DNA from 4 places in the Streptomyces sp. NPDC024555 genome. Region 3 is predicted to be linked to each of the others. Evidence: riboswitches for the same ligand, from Rfam matches in the RefSeq annotation. Region 3 holds a riboswitch; each other region holds the start of a gene.
The links. Region 3 has a riboswitch for cyclic di-AMP ahead of ACZ4FH_RS33830 (M23 family metallopeptidase). Riboswitches for the same ligand answer to the same signal wherever they lie in the genome.
Positions count from the first base shown of each region.

Region 1: it holds a riboswitch for cyclic di-AMP, as region 3 does, so the genes downstream of both, ACZ4FH_RS26630 (M23 family metallopeptidase) here and ACZ4FH_RS33830 (M23 family metallopeptidase) in region 3, are expected to answer to the same signal.
Region 2: it holds a riboswitch for cyclic di-AMP, as region 3 does, so the genes downstream of both, ACZ4FH_RS15515 (transglycosylase family protein) here and ACZ4FH_RS33830 (M23 family metallopeptidase) in region 3, are expected to answer to the same signal.
Region 4: it holds a riboswitch for cyclic di-AMP, as region 3 does, so the genes downstream of both, ACZ4FH_RS17995 (C40 family peptidase) here and ACZ4FH_RS33830 (M23 family metallopeptidase) in region 3, are expected to answer to the same signal.

Region 1 covers NZ_JBVHKV010000016.1:107,522-113,088, forward strand. The annotation lists gene ACZ4FH_RS26615 (bifunctional acetate--CoA ligase family protein/GNAT family N-acetyltransferase) at 1-949, opposite strand, end outside; gene ACZ4FH_RS26620 (HPr family phosphocarrier protein) at 1,123-1,404, shown strand; gene ACZ4FH_RS26625 (GntR family transcriptional regulator) at 1,623-2,309, opposite strand; gene ACZ4FH_RS26630 (M23 family metallopeptidase) at 2,521-3,366, opposite strand; cyclic di-AMP (ydaO/yuaA leader) riboswitch at 3,380-3,548, opposite strand; gene ACZ4FH_RS26635 (M16 family metallopeptidase) at 3,786-5,168, opposite strand; gene ACZ4FH_RS26640 (M16 family metallopeptidase) at 5,195-5,567, opposite strand, start outside.
Region 2 covers NZ_JBVHKV010000008.1:95,705-101,271, forward strand. The annotation lists gene ACZ4FH_RS15505 (FtsB family cell division protein) at 1-233, opposite strand, end outside; gene eno (phosphopyruvate hydratase) at 329-1,609, opposite strand; gene ACZ4FH_RS15515 (transglycosylase family protein) at 1,897-2,640, opposite strand; cyclic di-AMP (ydaO/yuaA leader) riboswitch at 2,645-2,814, opposite strand; gene ACZ4FH_RS15520 (transglycosylase family protein) at 3,116-4,096, opposite strand; gene ACZ4FH_RS15525 (cytochrome P450 family protein) at 4,210-5,520, opposite strand.
Region 3 covers NZ_JBVHKV010000028.1:71,730-77,296, forward strand. The annotation lists gene ACZ4FH_RS33815 (STM4012 family radical SAM protein) at 1-1,014, shown strand, start outside; gene ACZ4FH_RS33820 (STM4011 family radical SAM protein) at 1,022-1,936, shown strand; gene ACZ4FH_RS33825 (SGNH/GDSL hydrolase family protein) at 1,952-2,788, opposite strand; gene ACZ4FH_RS33830 (M23 family metallopeptidase) at 2,975-3,919, opposite strand; cyclic di-AMP (ydaO/yuaA leader) riboswitch at 3,923-4,078, opposite strand; gene ACZ4FH_RS33835 (tyrosine-protein phosphatase) at 4,568-5,380, shown strand; gene ACZ4FH_RS33840 (DUF6126 family protein) at 5,424-5,567, opposite strand, start outside.
Region 4 covers NZ_JBVHKV010000009.1:254,091-259,657, forward strand. The annotation lists gene ACZ4FH_RS17985 (peptidoglycan DD-metalloendopeptidase family protein) at 1-585, shown strand, start outside; gene pcrA (DNA helicase PcrA) at 635-3,073, opposite strand; cyclic di-AMP (ydaO/yuaA leader) riboswitch at 3,332-3,498, shown strand; gene ACZ4FH_RS17995 (C40 family peptidase) at 3,506-4,672, shown strand; gene ACZ4FH_RS18000 (hypothetical protein) at 4,741-5,094, opposite strand; gene ACZ4FH_RS18005 (C40 family peptidase) at 5,449-5,567, shown strand, end outside.

The sequences.
Region 1 (5,567 bases), on a different contig from region 3:
CGGCGCCCCACTCGGCGTATCCGGCGGAGAGGACGACGAGGCCCTGGACGCCGTGCTCGCCGCAGTCGGCGACGGCTTCGGGGACGCGGTCGGCGGGGACGGCGACCACCGCGAGGTCGACCGGTTCGCCGATCTCGCCGAGGGAGCGGTGGGCGGGCACGCCGTCGAGGCTGTCCTGGCCGGGGGCGAAGGCGTGGTTCACGGCGTGGACGCGGCCGGTGAACCCGGCGGCCAGGAGGTTGCGCAGGACGGTGCGTCCGACGCCGCCCGGGTTGCGTCCGGCGCCGATGACGGCGACGGAGCCGGGGGCGAGGAGCCGCTGCACGGAGCGGGCCTCGGCGCGCTGTTCACGGGCGCGCTGCACGGCCAGGGACTCGGCGGTGGGTTCGAGGTCCAGGGTGAGGTGGACGGAGCCGTCCTCGAAGCTGCGTTGCTGGGTGTAGCCGGCGTCCCGGAACACCTTGATCATCTTGGTGTTGGCGGGCAGCACCTCGGCGGCGAAGCGCCGGATGCCGCGTTCGCGGGCGACGGCCGCGATGTGTTCGAGGAGGGTGGAGGCGACTCCGCGGCCCTGGTGCGCGTCCTGGACGAGGAAGGCCACCTCGGCCTCGTCGGCGGGGGCGGAGGCGGGGCGTCCGGTCGCGTCGATCCGGTCGTAGCGGACGGTGGCGATGAACTCGCCGCCCACCGTGACCGCGAGGCCCACCCGGTCGACGTAGTCGTGATGGGTGAAGCGGTGGACGTCCTTGGCGGAGAGCCGGGGGTAGGGCGCGAAGAACCGGTAGTACTTCGACTCGTCGGAGACCTGCTCGTAGAAGCTGACCAGCCGCTCGGCGTCGTCCGTGGTGATGGGCCTGATCCGGGCGGTGCCACCGTCGCGGAGCACCACGTCCGCCTCCCAGTGATCGGGGTAGGCGTGATGCGGACTCTGCTCCGGAGAGGGCTGCATGGGCAAAGCCTACGGCGCCGCCACCGGTCGCGTGGGGCACGGGGCCGGGGCAGTCTGGGGTGGCCGGGCGGCGGTGGCGCACCCGCGAGGGCGCGCGGCGCGGTCCGGCCGGAGCACCGCGCACTGCATGAGAGACTGGTCTAGACAACTATTGATTCGTGAAGGGCAGAACCATGGCTGAGCGCCGCGTCAACGTCGGTTGGGCCGAGGGCCTGCACGCCCGCCCCGCTTCCATCTTCGTCCGTGCCGCCACGGCCTCCGGCGTCCCCGTGACGATCGCCAAGGCCGACGGCAACCCGGTCAACGCCGCCTCGATGCTCGCCGTGCTCGGCCTCGGCGCGCAGGGCGGCGAGGAGATCGTCCTGGCGTCCGACGCGGAGAACGCCGACGCCGCTCTGGACCGCCTCTCCAAGCTGGTCGCCGAGGGCCTGGACGAGCTCCCCGAGACCGTCTGACCCGGACCGGCCGCACCCGCCGGAGCACTCCGCGCCGAAACCGCGCCACCCCCCGACCGGGGCGGCGCGGTTTTCGCTTTCCGGGGCGCCGCGTCACCGCCGGACGAATCGGCGACGACCTTCGGCACGAATAACGGCACCCCTGGAAAGAAAACCGAATTCAGGGCAGCAGAAAAGGCCCCCTCGAATTCCGCTCCTCTTTGTATACGGCGCCTTCATTACGAACGGCCGCTCGGGGTGTGTACGGGATGTTGCGCATTCCTCACCTTCCCCGCGGGGGCGGAACGGCGCAGCCGGTGCGCGGCCCCGGCCCGCTCGGCCTGCTGGGCGGTGAGGGCCCTGGCCCGTTCGGCGTCGCCGCGCGCCACGGCGTCCACGATGGCCCCGTACTCGGCCCAGACGTCGCCCGGCCGGGACGGCGGGTCGGCCGTGTACATCCAGGCGATCTTGTGGCGGAGCTGGGTGAGCAGAGCGATGAGGCCCGGACTGCCGGAGGCCTGGGCGAGCGTCTCGTGGAACCAGGCGCCCAGGGACCGCAGATCCTCGCCCTCGCCGCGCCTGGCCCGCTCCTGACCGAGCCTGACCAGGCCCCGGAGCACCTTCAGATGCGCCTCGGTGCGGCGCCGCGCGGCACGGGCCGCCCCCAGCGGCTCCAGCAGCGTCCGCATCTCCAGGAGGTCGACGGCCTCCTGCTCGGTGGGTTCGGCGACACAGGCTCCGGCATGTCTGCGGGTGACCACGAACCCCTCGGACTCCAGGGTGCGCAGCGCCTCGCGCACCGGCACGCGGGAGACCCCGTACCGTCGCGCCAGCACCTCCTCGGTGAGCCGGCTGCCGCGTTCGAAGACACCCGACACAATGTCTTCACGAATGGCCGTGCATACCGAATGCGCTGGAATACGCATGTCCGAACCCCCGCCCTCGTCCCCGCGGATCGCGGCCGATCGACACCTGTCCCGTGACTCTATTGCAATGCGGACGCATTTCCGATGCCGGGCGTTCATTCATGAATATCTTTTGGCCCCGGGACGAGTCGCGCGCGGGTGTCCCATGCCTCCCCCGGACACGCCGAAGGCCCCGGCGGTGCGTGCCGGGGCCTTCGGGGCGTCGCGGGTCTCAGAGGGAGACGCCGTGGGCGCGGAGGTAGGCGATCGGGTCCGTGTCGGAGCCGTACGAGGGCGTGGTGCGCGCCTCGAAGTGGAGATGAGGACCGGTCGAGTTGCCGGTGGAGCCGGAGAGTCCGATCCGCTGCCCGGCGGCGACGCTCTGGCCGACGGACACACCGATCGAGGACAGGTGGCCGTACTGGGTGTACGTGCCGTCCGTCATCCGCAGCACGATGTTGTTGCCGTACGCCCCGCCCCAGCCGGCCTCGACGACCGTGCCGGCGCCGACGGCGACGACGGAGCTGCCGGAGGCGGCGTGGAAGTCGATGCCGGAGTGGCTGCCGGAGGACCAGAGGGAACCGCTCGACTTGTAGCCGGTGGAGACGTACGTCCCGGCGACGGGGAGCCGGTACGCGCCGAGGCGGGCGCGCTCGGCGGAACGGGCGGCGCGGGCGGCGCTCTCGCGGGCCTCCTCGGCGTCGGCGGCGCGGGCCTCGGCGGCGGCGCGGGCCTTCCTCTTCGCCTCCGCCCGGAGCTCGGCCTTCTTCTTCGCCTCGGCCTTCTTCCTGGCGGCCGCCTCGGCCTTCGCCTTCTTCTTCGCGGCGGCGTCGGCCTGGTGCTGCTGCGCCTCGGCCTGGGCGCCGACGCGGTCGGCGAGGTCCTGCTCGATGGCGATGACCTGGGTGAGGCCGGTGTCGGCGGCGGACGGGGTCTCGGCGTCGGCGGCGACGGACGGGGAGGCCAGTGCGCCGACGACTCCGGTGGTGGCCAGGGTCGCGATGCCGACGGCCTTCGCACCGGCGCGGGTCAGACGGCCCGGGGCACGATGCTTCCCGGTGGCACGGGTGAACGCCATGGAGTGGCTGGTCCTTTCCTTCCTTCTCGCCTACCGGGTTAGCTGACGGGTTCGGAGCAGGAAGGTCTCCTACGGATGCCGTGACCCCGGTCCGGGGCATGGGCGTCCGATTCACCCCAGGGACTGCGTGGGTCCCCGGCTCCCCCGGCTCGCGCCTGAGGGGGACTCGGCGATGGCTGCCCGGTACGTCACGGATGCGGCATACGGGTGCGGACAGCGGAGCCGACGCTAAGCGGCGGCACGGAGGCGGACCAAACGGACAGCCGGATTTGTCGCACATCCCACAGGGCGAACAGCCACCTTCCACCCCAAAACAGACAAAAGGGATGGACCGCACGGAGTGTTCTCCGTGCGGTCCATCCCTCGGTCCCGTTCCCTCCGGACGCGTCCGTCGACGACGCGACCGGGCCGGCCGGCCCTCAGCCCGTGACGACCGACACCTCTCCGATGCCCAGGGCCCGGACGGGCTCGGCGATCTGCGAGGCGTCCCCCACCAGGACCGTGACGAGACGGTCCCCCGGGAACGCGTTCACGACGGCGGCGGTCGCCTCCACCGTGCCGGTCTCGGCGAGCCGGGCGTACAGCGTCGCCTGGTAGTCGTCCGGCAGATGCTGCTCGACCTGGTCGGCGAGGGTCCCGGCGACGGAGGCCGCCGTCTCGAACTTCAGCGGGGCGACCCCGACGAGGTTCTGCACGGCCGTCTCGCGCTCGGCGTCCGTCAGCCCCTCGGCGGCCAGCGTGCGCAGCACCTTCCACAGGTCGTCCAGCGCCGGACCGGTGGATTCCGTGTCGACCGAACCGCTGATGGCGAGCATCGAGGCACCCGTCGCCCCGGAGGCCGAGTCGGGGGCCGAGGAGCGCAGCACCTGGGCGAAGGCGCGCACGCCGTAGGTGTAGCCCTTCTCCTCGCGCAGCACCCGGTCGAGCCGGGAGGTCAGCGTGCCGCCGAGGCAGTAGGTGCCGAGCACCTGCGCGGGCCAGACGCTGTCGTGGCGGTCGGCGCCGATCCGGCCGATCAGCAGCTGCGTCTGCACCGCGCCCGGACGGTCCACGATCACCACGCGGCCGGTGTCGTCGGCGGTGATCGGCGGGGCCGGGCGGGGCTCGACGGTGTTGCCCGACCAGTCGCCGAGGGTGTCGGCGAGCAGCGCGTCCAGGTCGATGTCCGTCAGGTCACCGACGACCACGGCGGTGGCGGTGGACGGGCGGACATGGGCGTCGTAGAAGGCGCGCACGGCCGCGGAGTCGATCCGGGACACGGTCTCCTCGGTGCCCTGGCGCGGCCGGGACATCCGGGCCGTGGCCGGGAAGAGCTCCTTGGAGAGCTGCTTGGCGGCCCGCCGGGCGGGGTTCGCCTGCTCGTGCGGGATCTCGTCCAGGCGGTTGCCCACCAGGCGCTCGATCTCGCTGTCGGCGAAGGCTGGGGCGCGCAGCGCCTCGGCGACCAGCCCGAGCGCCTTGGGCAGCCGGGAGGCCGGGACCTCCAGGGAGACCCGGAGGCCGGGGTGGTCCGCGTGGGCGTCCAGGGTGGCGCCGCACCGCTCCAGCTCGGCCGCGAACTCCTCGGCGCTGCGCTTGTCGGTGCCCTCCGACAGGGCCCGCGCCATGATCGTGGCGACGCCGTCCAGGCCCGCGGGCTCGGCGTCCAGCGGGGCGTCGAGGAAGATCTCGACGGCGACGACCTGCTGTCCGGGGCGGTGGCAGCGCAGCACCGTGAGCCCGTTGGGCAGCGCGCCGCGCTCGGGGGCGGGGAAGGCCCAGGGCTTGGCCGCGCCCGGGGCGGGCTGCGGGTGGTACTGCATCGAAACTCCAGTCGCGGCAGCGTCGGTCACTGGTCCGCCCCCTCGTGCGCGTCGGTGTCGGTGTCGGCGTCCGCCTCGTCGGCCGGTTCGACCGGCTCGTAGACCAGGACCGCCCGGTTGTCGGGCCGCAGCTGGGCCCTGGCGGCCGCCTTGACCTCGTCGGCCGTGACGTCGAGGACCCGGTGCACGGCGGTCAGGGCGAGCTGGGGGTCGCCGAACAGCACCGCGTACCGGCACAGTTCGTCCGCGCGGCCCGCGACGGTGCCGAGGCGGTCCAGCCACTCGCGCTCCAACTGGGCCTGCGCACGTTCCATTTCCTCGGGGGTGGGGCCCTCCTCGGCGAACCGCGCCAGCTCCTCGTCGACCGCGGTCTCGATCTGCGCCACCTCGACGCCGCCG
Region 2 (5,567 bases), on a different contig from region 3:
AGCCGCTCCTGTTCGGCGATCTCGTCGCGCTGCGACACGTAACTCCGCATCGGATAGGCGAGGGCGACGATCAGCGAGCAGACCACCAGGGCCAGGAAGGCGGCCCGGCCGGTGAGCCGGGAGCGGCGGGCCTGACGGCGGTTCTGGGAGCGGTAGACGCGGGCCGCGGTCTGCTCGCCGAGCAACCGCAGCCGGGTCGCGGTGGAGAACCGGTCCCGGTCCTTCGCGGCCATGTCTCCGCCTCCCCATTACGCACGTCCGTCCCCGCACACGGTACGGGACCGAGTGCGGGGACGGACGGAGGCCGGGTCGGTTGCCCCGGGCCGGATCAGCCCTTGAAGCGCGGGAACGCCGAGCGGCCGGCGTACACCGCGGCGTCGTCGAGGATCTCCTCGATGCGCAGCAGCTGGTTGTACTTGGCGACGCGGTCCGAGCGGGCCGGGGCGCCGGTCTTGATCTGGCCGCAGTTCACGGCGACCGCGAGGTCGGCGATGGTGACGTCCTCGGTCTCGCCGGAGCGGTGCGACATCATGCACTTGAAGCCGTTGCGCTGGGCCAGCTCGACGGCGTCCAGGGTCTCGGTCAGCGAACCGATCTGGTTGACCTTGACGAGCAGGGCGTTGGCGGAGCCCTCCTCGATGCCGCGGGCCAGGCGCTCCGGGTTGGTGACGAAGAGGTCGTCGCCGACGATCTGCACCTTGGCGCCGAGCTTGTCGGTGATGACCTTCCAGCCGGCCCAGTCGTCCTCGTACAGCGGGTCCTCGATGGAGACCAGCGGGTACGCGGAGACCAGCTCCTCGTAGTACTCGGTCATCTCGGCGGCCGAGCGGGACTTGCCCTCGAACTCGTACGTGCCGTCCTTGTAGAACTCCGAGGCGGCGACGTCGAGCGCGAGCGCGATGTCCTTGCCCGGGGCGTAGCCGGCCTCCTTGATGGCCTCGACGATGAGGTCCAGGGCGGCGCGGTTCGACTCCAGGTTCGGCGCGAAGCCGCCCTCGTCGCCGAGACCGGTGGACAGGCCCTTGGTCTTCAGGACCTTCTTCAGGGTGTGGTAGACCTCGGCACCCCAGCGCAGGGCCTCGGAGAAGGACTCCGCGCCGATCGGGGCGATCATGAACTCCTGGATGTCCACGTTGGAGTCCGCGTGCGAACCGCCGTTGAGGATGTTCATCATCGGAACGGGCAGCAGGTGCGCGTTCGGGCCGCCGAGGTAGCGGAAGAGCGGCAGGTCCGAGGCCTCGGAGGCGGCGTGGGCCACGGCGAGCGAGACGCCGAGGATGGCGTTGGCGCCCAGCGAGCCCTTGTTCTCGGTGGCGTCCAGGTCGAACATCGCCTGGTCGATCAGGCGCTGCTCGGTGGCGTCGTAGCCGACCAGCTCCGGGCCGATCTGCTCGATGACGGCGAGGACGGCCTTCTCGACGCCCTTGCCCTGGTAGCGGTTGGGGTCTCCGTCGCGAAGCTCGATGGCCTCGAAGGCACCGGTGGAGGCGCCGGACGGAACGGCAGCACGGCCGGTGCTGCCGTCGTCGAGGCCGACCTCGACCTCGACCGTGGGGTTTCCGCGGGAGTCGAGGATTTCCCGGGCTACGACGACGTCGATGGACGGCACGAGGCATCTCCTTCTGGGATATGACGCTTGGGGTGCGGGGCCACGTGGGCCTTGCGACAAGAGCCTAACCGGCCCGGCGGCCTGCATCGGCCGACCGCCCGACCCCTGGGACGAAAAAGGACCCAAGGGCATGCATCGCGGGAGGAAACGGAAGAAATTTACTGACTGGTAACGACAACAGTTGAACGCTCCCCGGCCCGAACGAGCGGACCCCGGCCCGGCACGCACGGGGGGAGGGTGCGCGCCGGGCCGGGGCGTCCGGAGTCAGCGACGAGGAGGGATCGCGACTACTTGGTCAGGTGGAGCTGCTGGCCCGGGTAGATCAGGTCGGCGTCCTTGACGATGTCCTTGTTCAGCTCGAACAGGGCCTGCCAGCCGCCCTCGACACCGTGCTCGGCGGCGATGGCGCTCAGCGAGTCGCCGGTGACGACCTTGTACTCGCCGTCGCCCTTGGCGACCTTCTGGCCGGTCGGGGTGGTGACGGTCTTGGCGGCCTTCTTCGGCTCGCTCTTCGCCGGGGCGGAGGAGCGGTCCGAGCGGTTGGTGGCCGGGGCCTCGGTGCGCTCGGCCTGCTTCTGGGGCGCGGCCTCCTGCTTGGGGGCCTGCTCGGTCTTGGCGGCGGAGGAGCCGGTGTCGACGCCCGGGTCGACACCGTCGTTGGTCAGGTTGCCGGCGCCGGCGCAGGCCCAGGCGCCCGGACCCTGGAGGGCGAGGAGCTTCTCGGCGGTGGCGATCTGCTGGGCCTTGGTGGCCAGGTCGGCACGGGGCGCGTACTGGGTACCGCCGGCGGCGGCCCAGCTGGACTGGGAGAACTGCAGGCCGCCGTAGTAGCCGTTGCCGGTGTTGATGGACCAGTTGCCACCGGACTCGCACTGGGCGACGGCGTCCCAGGTGGCCACCGAGGCGGCGGAGGCACCGGTCGCGCCCATCAGCGGGACGGCGACGGCGGCACCGGCGACACCGGCGAGCGTGGCGATCCGGACGGCCTTGGAGGGGCGGCGGTGCTTGTTGGCCTTGCGGTTGAGCAGCATCGAGAGTTCTCCTCACCGACGCCTGCGAGGTGAGCTGTCGGGTTCGGGCCTAGTGAGTTGCCCGGTCGCACGTCCTAGCGTGCGACTTCACCCCAAGCCGGTCCCGGCGTCCTGCGACGTCCGGCTCCGGCGCCTACCTGGGTCCCCCGCTCCTGCCTACGGCGCTTTCGCGTCTGTTCCCTCCGACCGACGGCAGGATTCGGCGTGACGGTCGACGGGGCCCGCGGTGCGAGCGGTTCAGACCGTAAACACACCCAACCCCGACATTCAAAGACGGACATACCGGAAAAACATCCCTTACTTGCATCTGACAAACCTACATTTGCGCAGGTCGGAACGGATGCGACGGGACCTCCCGGACACAACACGCCAGTTCACGCAAAGAGACCTATGTCTCACTTGGTCGAAAGTGGGACATAGGCCTCTGAACTACCCCGGAATCCGGGGCTTTTTCAGCCGGTGGACCGGGCCGGAGTCACTCGGCCGGCGCACCGAGGTCGAGGCTCTGGCCAGGAAGGATCAGGTCCGGGTCGGAGCCGATCTCGTCCTTGTTGGTCTCGTAGAGCGCCGTCCAGCCGCCGGGCAGCTCGTGCTCCTGCGCGATCGCCCAGAGGTTGTCGCCGGTCCGGACGGTGTACGTGCCGTCGGCCGCCGCGACCCCGGCGTCGCGGGCACCCGCCGTGCCGCGCGAGGTGTGCCGCCCCGCGTCGCGGTCCCCGTCGCGGCCGGTCTGCCGGGTCTCCTCGGGCGCGGGCGCGCCGCGGTGCCTGCCGCCCTGCCCGCTGCTCCCGGCCTGCTCCCCGTCGCCCCGCGCCGCGCCGGAGGCGTCCGCCCCCGCGTCGTCCCGCGCGTCCCCCGTACCGGCCGACGGCGACGCAGACGGGGAGGCCGAGGCGTCCGGCTTGGCGTGCTTGCCGCGCGAGGCGTCCGCGCCCTGGTCGTCCGTGCCGCCCCGGTCGTCCGCGGAGGCGTCGTCCTGGGTCCCGGTCTCCGCCGAGGGGTCGGTGCTCGCGCTGCCGGACGGGTCGGCGGAGGGCTGGTCGGCCGGGACGCCGCCCGGGTCCACCCCCGGCAGGCCGGTGTCCGTGGCGAGCCCGGAGATGACCGCACAGCTGGGCCACGCCTTCGGGCCCCGGTCGGCCAGCACCTTCTCGGCGACGGCGATCTGCTGCGAGCGGCTGGCGAGGTCGGCGCGCTCGGCGTAGGACTCGCCGCCGTACGCCTTCCAGAGCTCCGGGGAGAACTGGAGGCCGCCGTAGGAGCCGTTGCCGAGGTCGGCACTCCACATGCCGCCGCTCTCGCACTCGGCCACCCGGTCCCAGGTGGAGGCGTCCGCCGCGTGGGCGCCCGCGGCGCCGAGCAGCGGGATGGCGATGGCCGAGCCGGTCACGCCTGCGGCGACGACGATGGCGGGAGCCTGTCGGGGACGACGGTGCCTGCCGTTCGCGGAGCCCATGGGGATGCCTTCCGTGTGACGGGTGGGTCGAACGGTGAACCTAGCGGGACTCGAACGGATGTCACAAGTCGATGCAGCGCAGATCACGCCGACATCACAGAGTTGACAGAAAGTCACCTTCCGCCTGTGCCCGCTTCCGGACCGAACTCGACCGGAAGCGTGCGCAGTCCGCGCATGATCAGCCCGCCGCGCCAGCGCAAATCGGCTGATTTCCCGGCAAGCCGGAGGTCCGGAAGGCGTTTCAGCAGCGTGGCGAGGGCCGTCTGGCCCTCCAGCCGGGCGAGCGGCGCCCCGAGGCAGTAGTGGATGCCGTGCCCGTACCCCAGGTGCGGGTTGTCACGCCGCGCGAGGTCCAGTGTGTCCGGCCCCTCGAAGCGCGCCGGGTCCCGGTCGGCGGCGGCCAGCACCACGAGCACCGGATCGCCCTCGGACACCCGCTGCCCGCCGATGGTCAGCGCCTCGGTGGCGTACCGCCAGGTCGCCAGCTCCACCGGCCCGTCGTACCGCAGCAGTTCCTCGACCCCGGTCGCCAGCAGCTCCGTCTCCCCCGCGGCCAGCGAACGCTGGAGCCGGGCGCGCTGCTCCGGATGGCCGAGCAGGGTGTGGACCCCGTTCCCGATCAGGTTCACGGTCGTCTCGAACCCCGCGAACAACAGGATGAAGGCCATCGCGGCGGCCTCGTTCTCCGTCAGGTGCTCGCCGTGGTCGCTCGCCCGGATGAGCCCCGAGATCAGGTCGTCGCCCGGGTCCTCGCGCTTGCGGTGGATCAGCTCCAGGAGGTAGTTGCGCATCTTCTTCACGGAACGCGCCACCCCGCCGCGCGGGCCGCCGCCGTGGCGGATCATCATGCCCGCCCAGTCCCGGAAGTCGTCCTGGTCCTCGGGCGGCACGCCCAGCAGGTCGCAGATCGCGTAGATGGGGAGCGGGAAGGCGAACTCGTGGATCAGGTCCGCCTCCCCCTTCGCGGCGAAGCCGTCGATCAGCCGGTCCGTCAGCTCCTGGACGCGGGGCGCGAACGCGGCGACCCGGCGCGGGGTGAACGCCTTGGAGACGAGCCGGCGCAGCCGGGTGTGGTCGGGCGGGTCGATGTTCAGCAGATGCGTCATCAGCTCCGCCTTGCGCTCCCCCGGGATGCCCGTCTTCCCCTTGGCCCGCGCGGACCCGGCGTGGTGGGCCGGGTTCTTGGAGAGCCGGGCGTCGGCGAGCGCCTGCCGGGCGTCCGCGTACCGCGTCACCAGCCAGGCCTCGACGCCGCTGGGCAGCGTGGTGCGGTGCACGGGGCTGTGCGTACGCAGCCAGGCGTAGGCGGGGTACGGATCGGTCGCGAACTCCCAGGTGAAGAGTTCGGGCGCGGGCGGGACGGTGCCGTCGGACCCGCCGTGGGCGGGGCATCCGGGCGGGGCGTCGGCGGGGTGGTCGTTCACCCCCCGACGTTATCCGCTGCCCCGGACCTCGCCGCCCCGGACTCCGC
Region 3 (5,567 bases):
GCGGGCGAGCTGGAGCGGCTGTGCGACATCGCGGAGAAGCGGATGGGCGCCGATCTGCGGGCGGTCCCGCTGTCCGTCGAGACCTCGCCGTCGACGGCGACGGCCGACCGGCTGGCCGTCCTCGCGGACCGGGGGACGACACGGATCAGCATCGGGGTGCAGAGCTTCGTGGAGGAGGAGGCCAGGGCGGCGGTGCGCCCCCAGCGCCTCCGCGACGTGGAGCAGGCCCTCGATCTCATCCGCGCCACCCGCATCCCCGTGCTCAACATCGACCTGATCTACGGCATCGACGGCCAGACCGAGCGCAGCTGGCTCGGCTCGCTGGACACGGCCCTGCGGTGGCGCCCCGAGGAGCTGTACCTCTACCCGCTGTACGTCCGCCCCCTGACCGGTCTCGACAGGGCCGCGGCCGCCGGGGAGACGGCGCCGGACCCGGACTGGGACGAGCAGCGGCTGCGGCTGTACCGCACCGGCCGCGACCACCTCCTGGAGCGGGGGTACGAGCAGGTGTCGATGCGGATGTTCCGCCGCCGCGACGCCCCGCGCGCGGAGGGCCCGGACGACTACGCCTGCCAGACCGACGGCATGATCGGCCTGGGCTGCGGCGCGCGGTCGTACACCTCGCGGCTGCACTACTCCTTCGACTACGCGGTGGACATGCGCGAGGTGCGGTCCATCATCGACCGCTACACGGCCACCGAGGACTTCTCCCGGGCCGAGGTCGGGCGGTACACCGACGGGGACGAGGCGCGGCGCCGCCATCTCCTCCAGTCGGTCCTCCAGGCGGAGGGCATGGACCTGGCGGGGTACCGCGAGCGGTTCGGCGGCTCTCCGTACGAGGACTTCCCCGGGGAGCTGGCCCGCTTCGAGGAGCGGGGCTGGCTGGATCCGGCGGCTCCCGCGCGGGGGCTGCTGCGGCTGACGGCCGAGGGGCTGGCGTATTCGGACGCGCTGGGCCCGGAGCTGTTCTCCCCCGCCGTGCGGGCCGCGATGGCCGCGTACGAGACGAGGTGAGCGGGGCGTGGACCTGACGATCCTGTACCGGGGCCCGCTGGCCTCGTGCGACTACGACTGTCCGTACTGCCCGTTCGCCAAGCGGCGCGACAGCCGGGAGCAGCTGCGGGCGGACCGGGCCGCGCTGGAGCGGTTCACCGCATGGGTGGCGGAGCAGGCCGGGGACCGGATCTCGGTGCTGTTCACCCCGTGGGGCGAGGGGCTGGTGCGGTCGTGGTACCGCCGGGCGATGGTCGAGCTGGCCGGGCTGCCGCAGGTGCGCCGGGTCGCGATCCAGACCAACCTCGGCGGCCGTACGCGCTGGCTGGCCGAGGCGGGCGCGGCGGGCCGCGAGAAGATCGCGCTCTGGTGCACGTACCACCCGGGGCAGACGCCGTACGAACGGTTCCTGGGCCGCTGCGAGGAGCTGGGGGCCCTGGGGATCCGGTACAGCGTGGGGGTGGTGGGGCTCGACGGGCATCTGGCCGAGGCCCGGCGGCTGCGCGCGGCGCTGCCCGAGGAGGTCTATCTCTGGATCAACGCCGCCGAGGGCGTGACCTACACGGACGAGGAGGCCGGGCGGTGGACGGAGATCGACCCGCTGTTCCCGTACAGCCGCCATCCGCACCGCTCGGCCGGGCTGCCCTGCCGGACGGGTGAGTCGGTGATCTCGGTCGACGGCGAGGGTAAGGTGCGCCGCTGCCACTTCGTCCGCGCGGAGCTGGGCAATCTGTACGACGGGAGCTACCGGGCGGCGCTGCGTCCGCGGGCTTGTCCGCGGGCGGTCTGCGACTGCCACATCGGATACGTCCACCTGGAGACGCTGCCCCTGTACGACGTCTTCGCGGGCGGGGTGCTGGAACGTGTACCGGCGGTTGTGGCATCCCGGCTGCTGCCGCTGTCCCCCGTCCCCCCGGCCGGGGTGCCGGCCCTGGGCGACTGAGGACAGCGGGGCCGCTCAGAGCGGCAGCAGATCGGGGCGCTTGGCCTCGACGTGGTCGCCGGAGGATTCGCCGCGCAGCCGCCGGCCGATCCACGGCACGAGGTATTCGCGCGCCCAGTGGATGTCGTCGCGGCGCACTTCGAGCGTGCCGCGCGGGTCCTGCGGCGGCCAGGCCTGGTCCGGGTCGGCGGGCACCTCGTAGCCGAGGACCTGGGCGGCGCGCAGGGCGACGCGGGTGTGTCCCTCGGCCGAGAGGTGCAGCCGGTCGTCGTCCCAGGCGCGCCGGTCCTGGACCGAGCGCAGCGACCACAGGTCGAGCACCGGGCAGTCGTAGCGGTCGGCGATGGCCCGCACATGGGCGGTGTACGTGGCGATCTTGCCGCGCAGATGGCGCAGGACCGGCACCCCGCGGGTGTCGAAGCCGGTGGTCACCATGACGGTGCCGACCGCGCCGGTCAGATCGGCGACCGCGCGCTCGAAGCGCTCGGCCACGTCGTCCGGGTCGGTGCCCGGTCGGATGATGTCGTTGCCGCCGGCACAGAAGCTCACCAGGTCGGGGGCGAGTTCCTTGGCGCGCGGCACCTGCTCCTCGACGATCTGGTCGAGGAGGCGTCCTCGTACGGCGAGATTGGCGTAGCGGAAGTTCCCGTGGGCCGTTCCGGGGTCCGGGAACTGGTCCGGGAGCTGGTCCGCGAGGAGGACCGCGAAGCGGTCCGCCCAGCCGACGAAGGTTCCGTCGGGGCCGGGGTCGCCGACGCCCTCGGTGAAGCTGTCGCCAATCGCCGCGTACGACTCGATGGCGCCCTGTCGTCGTCCGGCGCCCTGCTTGATGTTGTTCGAATCGTCTGCCACAAGGGCATATCCTGCACCGCCGAATGTGACCTACGCGACCGTAATAAGGGGTTGACGGGTGGTGAGATAGACCACCCGGTCAGGTTTTGGTAAAGGGGGAATAAGCAGAGGGACGGTGCGCCGCCGCGCACCGTCCCTCTCCGTATTGCCGGGGTCCGGTTCACCGGACCCGTACTGCCGGGGGAATCAGACGTTGATCCCGTGCGACGCCAGGTAGGCGATCGGGTCGATGTCCGAGCCGTACTCCGGGCCCGTGCGGACCTCGAAGTGGAGATGCGGGCCGGTGGCGTTGCCGGTGGAGCCGGAGAGGCCGACCTGCTGGCCCGCGGTCACGGTCTGGCCCGCCGAGACGGAGAGCGAGGACATGTGGCCGTACTGGGAGTAGTGGCCGTCGGCGTGCTTGATGACGACCTGGTTGCCGTACGCGCCGCCCCAGCCGGCGGTGACGACGGTGCCGGAGGTGATGGCCTTCACGCTGGTGCCGGTGGAGACGGGGAAGTCGATGCCGGTGTGGCTGCCGCTGGACCAGTTGGAGCCGGAGGCGCGGTAGGCGGTGGTGTGGTTGCCCGGGACCGGGTGGACGTAACCGGAGTCGTTGCTCTGGGTGGCCGGGGCGGTGCTCTCCTGGGCGTCCGAGGAGCCGGAGGAGGCCGGGGCCGTGGTCGCGGGGGCCTTGGACTCGGCGGCGGCCGGGGCCTTGGCCGGGGTCTTCGCGGCGGGGGCCTTCGCGGCGGCGGACGCACCGGCGGAGTGGCCCCAGCTCTTCGCACCGAGGGTCAGCTTCATCCCCGGGAAGATCAGGCTCGGGTTCTCGCCGACGACCTCGCGGTTGTCCTGGTACAGCTTCTGCCAGCCGCCCTTGACGTGGTGCTCGGCGGCGATCTTCGAGAGGTAGTCGCCGGAGACCACGGAGTAGGTGGTGGTGCCGGCCTGGTGGGCGGCGACCGGCTTGGCCGGGGTGGCGTGCGCGGCGGCGGCCGTCTTCGCGGCGGGAGCGGTCTGCTCCGCGGCGCTGGCACCGGTGGCGCCGAGCAGCGGGAGCGCGATGACGGCTCCGCCGGCGCTGGCGACGACGACGCCGCGGGCGATGGTGCTGGACTTGGGACGGCGGTGCTTACCCGAGATGGGCATGAAGGATTTCCTCTCCGGCGCCTGCGAGGTGAGCTGTCGGGTTCGGACTGGAGATGTCCGGTCGCGCCGGGCGCGACTTCACCCCTAGCCGTCGGGAATTCCCGGACGGCGGCCTACCTGGTTCCCCCGCTCCTGCCACGCGGTGAGTGAGTGCGAATTCCGGTCGGCGGCAGGATTAGGCGGTCCGTCCGGATTGACATGGAACGTAAGCGAGCCGGGACGGCGGAAACAAGCCATCGCTTCCGCCGCGGATTCCACACCCGAATCCCGGCACGGAATTCCGGTCACCCTCCGTGGATTACGGATCTTGGCTTTCCGCGAGGTGCCGGGGAATACCCCACGGCCGCGCCACCACACACCGTCACGGATATGATCCCGCTCACGAGGGGCCGGCCATCTCCCGCGCAATCAGGGCACGTTCGACTAAATACATCAAATCGGACATGTCATGGCCACCGCCCGTACCGGACCGGCACTCCGCGGGTACGGCCGGCGTTCCGATACGGCCCGCGCGGCACCTCCGGGCACCCGCCACAAGCGCGGAAGAAGGCGGACGCCGAGATGATTGCCCGACGAAACAATGTCGTATCGTCACGGAAGTGAACGCTCCGGCGACCCGCGCCGGCGACCGAGCCTCCAGGAGTGAACGTGACGCAGCAGCTGCCGCAGACCCCGCCGACGGAGCCCGAGCTGACGGGGGTCCGCAACTTCCGGGACGTGGGCGGGCTCCCCGCCGCCGACGGGCGCCGGGTGCGTTTCGGACGGCTCTACCGCAGCGGTCATCTGGCGCACGCGACCCCCGAGGACGCCGCCTTCCTCTCGGGCCTCGGCCTGCACACGGTCTTCGACTTCCGCAACAGCGCCGACCACAAGCTCGACGGACGGGACGTGGAGCTGCCGGGCGTGCGCAATGTGAGCATCCCGCTCAGCGACCCCGCGGACGGAGCCGAGTTCTGGCGGATGGTCCGCGACGGGAACATGGCCGAGCTGCGGTCGATCCTGGCCGACGGCAAGGGCACCGACCGCATGATCGCCTCGTACCGCCGGACCATCCTGGACCGCACGGCCGAGCACAGCCGCGTGCTGCACGCCCTCGCCGAGGACAGCGTGCCGGCGCTGATGCACTGCGCGGCGGGCAAGGACCGGGCCGGGCTCTCGATCGCCGTGGCCCTGCTCGCGGTCGGCGTGGAGCGCGACGCCATCGAGGCCGACTACCTGAAGTCCAACGACGCCCACCGCCGCTACCGGGTCCGCCGCAGCGACACCTCACCGGCCGGCACCTCGCCCGAGGTGATGGAACTGCTCAATCCGCTCTTCGGCGCCCACCGCGACTACCTGGCCGCGGCCTTCGACACGATCGACTCCACCTGGGGCGGCACCGACCGCTACCTCGCCGACGGGCTGAAGCTCGCCGCGCCGACGCGCGAGCGGCTGCGCGAGCGCCTGCTCGACGGGGTCTGACCGCGGGCGTGGTGCCCCCGCCCGGCGGGGGCACCACGAGCCGCTACTGGTTGTGCATCCCCACGGCGAAGAGCAGATAGAGGAAGCCCGCGATGACGTGCCCGGCCACCAGATAGGCGAAGAGCCTGATGACGAGCCCGCGGGGCATCTTCTTCTCCTGCGGGTCGTAGTTCTTGGTCCGCGTCGG
Region 4 (5,567 bases), on a different contig from region 3:
GACCCCGGCACCGTCAAACCGGTCGCGGCCAACAACAAGCTGGACACCCAGCTCGCCAACCTCAGCGCCGACGCGGAGAACTTCGCGGACCGCGCCAGCCGCACCCAGGAGCGCATCGATCTCAAGGCGCGGCAGGCCGCCGAGAAGAAGAAGCGCGAGGAGGAGGCGGCCCGCAAGGAGGCGCTGCGCCCCAAGTTCGTCCTGCCGGTCAAGCAGCACGGCCTCAGCGCCTACTTCGGCCAGGCGGGCGTCAACTGGATGTCGGTGCACACCGGCATCGACTTCCCCGTCGGCCCCGGCACGCCGGTGATGGCGGCGACCGACGGCACCGTGCGCACGCAGTTCAACAGCGCCTACGGGAACATGGCGATCGTGACCATGGCCGACGGCACGGAGACCTGGTACTGCCACCTCTCCAGCACCCGGATCCGCTCGGGCCCGGTCAAGGCCGGTGACGTCATCGCGTACTCCGGCGACACGGGCAACTCGACCGGACCGCATCTGCACTTCGAGGTGCGGCCCGGCGGCGGCGCGGCGATCAACCCGCTGACCTGGCTCCGCAGCCACGGCGTCAACCCCACCTGAGCCCCGCACCCGCCCTGGGGGAGCCGGTCGCCCCCCCCAGGGGGCCGGGCTACAGCTTCTCGACCGGCGCGTACCTCAGCAGCAGCTTCTTCGGGCGTTCGTCGCCGAAGTCCACCGTGGCCTTGGCCTGGTCGCCGACGCCCTCGACCGCCGTCACCGTGCCCAGACCGAACTGGTCGTGGGTGACCCGGTCCCCGACCGCCAGCGAGACCGTCGGCTTCTCCGAGGCCCGCCGGGTCGCGAAGCCGGAGGGGCCGGAGCGCGCGCGGGAGGCGGAGAGCGACGAGGTGATGCCCGAGGTCGGACCCGCCGGGGCCGCCATCGGGCCCTTGCGCTTCCACTCCAGGTGCTGGTCGGGGATCTCCTCCAGGAACCGCGACGGCGGGTTGTACGAGGGCTGGCCCCAGGCGCTGCGCATGGCGGCGCGGGTGAGGTAGAGGCGTTCGCGGGCGCGGGTGATGCCGACGTACGCGAGACGGCGCTCCTCCTCCAGCTCCTTGGTCTGGCCGAGGGCCCGCATGTGCGGGAAGACGCCGTCCTCCATGCCGGTGAGGAAGACCACCGGGAATTCGAGGCCCTTGGCGGTGTGCAGGGTCATCAGGGTGATGACGCCGGAGCCGTCGGTGTCCTCGTCCGGGATCTGGTCGGAGTCGGCGACGAGCGCGACCTTCTCCAGGAACTCCGCCAGGGTGCCCGCGCCCTCCTCCTCGCCGCGCTCCTGCTCGAATTCGAGGGCGACGGCGGCGAGTTCCTGGAGGTTCTCGATGCGGGTCTCGTCCTGGGGGTCGGTGGAGGCCTGGAGTTCGGCGAGATAGCCCGTACGCTCCAGCACGGCCTCCAGCACGACGGCGGGTCCGGCGCCCGACTCGACGATCGTGCGCAGCTCCTCCATCAGCGTGTTGAACCGCTTGACGGCGTTGGCCGAGCGCGCGGCCATGCCGTACGCCTCGTCGACCCGGCGCAGCGCCTGCGGGAAGGAGATCTTCTCGCGCAGGGAGAGGGCGTCGATCATGGCCTCGGCGCGGTCGCCGATGCCGCGCTTGGGGACGTTGAGGATGCGCCGCAGCGGGACGGTGTCCTCGGGGTTGGCGAGGACCCGGAGGTAGGCCAGGACGTCCCGGACCTCCTTGCGCTCGTAGAAGCGCACACCGCCGACGACCTTGTAGGGCAGGCCGACGCGGATGAAGATCTCCTCGAAGACACGGGACTGCGCGTTGGTCCGGTAGAAGACGGCGACGTCGCCGGCCTTCGCCTCGTCCGTGTCGGTCAGCCGGTCGATCTCGTCGGCGACGAACTGGGCCTCGTCGTGCTCGGTGTCCGCGACGTAGCCGGTGATCCGGGCGCCGGAGCCGGCCTTGGTCCAGAGGTTCTTGGGGCGGCGGCTCTCGTTGCGCTCGATGACCGCGTTGGCCGCGGAGAGGATCGTCTGCGTGGAGCGGTAGTTCTGCTCCAGCAGGATGGTGGTCGCGTCCGGGTAGTCCTCCTCGAACTGGAGGATGTTGCGGATGGTGGCGCCGCGGAAGGCGTAGATCGACTGGTCCGCGTCACCCACGACGCACAGCTCGCCGGGGGCGTCGTCGGGGCCCGTGGGGCCGACCAGCTCCCGTACGAGGGTGTACTGCGCGTGGTTGGTGTCCTGGTACTCGTCGACGAGGATGTGGCGGAAGCGGCGGCGGTAGTGCTCGGCGACGTCGGGGAACGCCTGGAGCAGGTGGACCGTCGTCATGATGATGTCGTCGAAGTCCAGCGCGTTGGCCTCGCGCAGCCGGGCCTGGTACAGCGTGTAGGCCTGGGCGAGGGTCTTCTCGAAGCCGTCGGCGGCCTGGCCGGCGAAGGTCTCCTCGTCGATCAGCTCGTTCTTCAGGTTCGAGACCTTCGCCGTGAACGACTTCGGCGGGAAGCGCTTGGGGTCGAGGTCGAGATCGCGGCAGACCAGGGCCATCAGGCGCTTGGAGTCGGCGGCGTCGTAGATCGAGAACGAGGACGTGAAGCCGAGCTTCTTCGACTCGCGGCGCAGGATGCGGACGCAGGCGCTGTGGAAGGTCATGACCCACATGGCGTTGGCCCGGGGCCCGACGAGCTGTTCGACGCGCTCCTTCATCTCGCCCGCGGCCTTGTTGGTGAAGGTGATCGCGAGGATCTGGCCCGGGTGCACCCCGCGCTCGGCCAGCAGGTGGGCGATGCGGTGGGTCAGCACCCGGGTCTTGCCGGAGCCGGCCCCGGCGACGATGAGCAGCGGGGACCCGGAGTGCACCACGGCGGCGCGCTGCTCGGTGTTCAGCCCGTCGAGCAGTGCGGCGGCGTCGATGACGGGGCGGTGGGCGCCGTCCCGGTAGAACGCCTCGCGGGGCGGCGGGGGCCCGTCGTACACGCCCGCGAAAAGGTCCTCCGGCACCTCTTCGGGCGCGGAGTCCTCGGGGGGCGGCGGGGGCCCTTCCTCCGGTTGCTGGAGGCCGGCCAGGAAGCTGTCGTCAAAGAGGCTGCTCATCGCTGTACGAGTCTAGGCGGGCGCACTGACAGGCGGGACCGGAGTGATGAACGGCGCACGTCTCACCGGACACTCAGGGCGATCGCGGGACCGCGCCTCGTAAGGGAAACGCCGGTCGGAGCCGTCCCCGGCACCCCGATCCGGCAAGGTCACAAAAACGTATCGGGCATATCGAACACCAACCTTCACAGGGACACCATGAGTTGGCTAGCGTGCTCCGTCGGGCGGCCCGTACCCCCAGAGGCGATCCACGCCGAGCGGGCGGCCACGCCGAATCCGGGCTGCGCGCACGAGGCGCCCGGAACCGGGGACCCATACGAAGCACCGGGGTGAATCGGTCCGCAACCCCCACCTGGACCGTAGGGCAGCCTTCCGTTCCGCCCGAACCCGACAGCTAACCCGGTAGGCGGTCCACGGAAGGAGATGCAGACCTTGGCGTCGCATCGCAAACCGCGCACCCGGGTGCGCACCACCGGCCCCGCCGTCGGGATCACGACCGCCGCTCTCGCGTCCGTGACCCTGCTGTCGTCGCAGAGCGCGCTGGCCGCGCCGGCCCCCAAGCCGAGCATCGAGGACGTCCAGAAGAAGGTCGACGACCTCTACCGGCAGGCGGGGACCGCGACCCAGCAGTACAACCAGGCGAAGGAGTCGACCGCCGCCCAGAAGTCCAAGGTGGACACGCTCCTGGACGACGTCGCCAAGCGGACCGAGAAGCTCAACGAGGCCCGCAGGACGCTCGGCACCTATGCCGCCGCCCAGTACCGGGGCGGCGCCCTCGCGCCGACCGCCACGTTCTTCCTGGCCGACGACCCGCAGTCGTTCTTCGACCAGAACCACCTCATGGACCGGATGACCGAGCGCCAGACCAAGGCGGTCTCGGACTTCCGTACGCAGCAGGCGAAGGCGTCCAAGCAGCGGGCCGAGGCCGTGAAGAGCCTGGAGACGCTCACCGAGTCGCAGGCGACGCTGCGGACCAGCAAGCAGGCCGTCCAGACGAAGCTGACCGAGGCCCGGACGCTGCTGTCGAAGCTGACCGCCGAGGAGAAGGCGCGGCTGGCCGAGCTGGAGCGGAAGAAGGAGGCCGAGGCCAAGCGCAAGGCCGCGGAGCTGGCGAAGAAGCAGGCCGCCGCGAAGGCCGAGGCCGACCGCAAGGCCGAGGAGGCCGCCGAGGCCGCCGAGCAGAGCGGCGGCACGGACACGGGCAGCGGCACCGGAACCGGTACCGGCACGGGCTCGGACAGCAGTGCCACGACGAAGGCCGAGAAGGTCATGGCGTTCGCCGAGGCCCAGATGGGCAAGCCGTACGTGTGGGGGGCGACCGGCCCCGCCTCGTACGACTGCTCGGGGCTGACCCAGGCCGCCTGGAAGGCCGCCGGGGTCGACATCCCGCGGACCACCTGGGACCAGGTGAACATCGGCACCCGGGTCGCCACGGCGGATCTGCGCCCCGGTGACTTGGTCTTCTTCTACGACGACATCAGCCACGTCGGCATCTACAAGGGCGACGGCATGATGATCCACGCGCCGAAGCCCGGGGCGAACGTGCGCGAGGAGTCGATCTACTACATGCCGATCTACGGAAGCGTGCGCCCGGCCTGACCGGGAATCCCGGCGAGAACGGGAAAGGGGCCGGCCCGGGAACGGGCCGGCCCCTCTCGCGTCGCGCCTCAGGTCCAGAGCGTGGCGATGAAGATGTTGACGACGGTCAGTCCGCCGACGGCGGCGAAGAGGCCCTTGTCGACCTTCTCCTCGTCGCGCTTGACGTACACGATCCCGAGGATGACGACCAGGATCAGCAGCTTGATGCCGATCTTCACGTTGTTCACCGGATGGTCGTCGGCCTGGTCGAGCCCGACGAGGGCGATCCCGGTGACGAGCATGGTCAGCGCACCGTGCAGCATCGCCGGGACGAACCGCGCCGTGCCGGCCCCCATGGCCTTCATCTGGGTGAGGAATCCGCCCAGCAGGGAGGCGATGCCGATGATGTGCAGGGCGACGAAGACATCGATGAGTACGCGCATGGCTCCGCAGCCTAGCCGCGCCCATACCAGCACCCGGCAGCCAGGTGGGCCTTCCTGACCGTTTGACCGGAGGCTGCGCGAATTGCCTGACTCTGGTGCGGTTTTTCCGGTCACCAAAGGACAACGCAACGCCAAATTCAGACAATAGCGGTCATTACAACTCCTGCCCGTGCCTCGGGTTTAGCGTCCCGTCCAGGTGACCCCCCACCACCGGCCCCCGTGCGGGGCGGTGCGCCGGCGGTCGCCCCGCCGGGTCCCGCGGCGGGCCGCACCCCCTGTGCGCGGTCCCCCGCGGGAGCGGCGGGCCCGCCGGTAGGCCCCGGCGGGCAGTCGCAAGGAAGGACGCCCGCCCTCGTGGCAGCGCACCGCAAGACCAAGCAGCGCCCGTACACCGGCACTGCTGCCCGCACCGCCGCGACGCTGGCCCTCGCCGGGGCCGCGACGGCCGCCGCGTTGCCGGGACCGGCGCACGC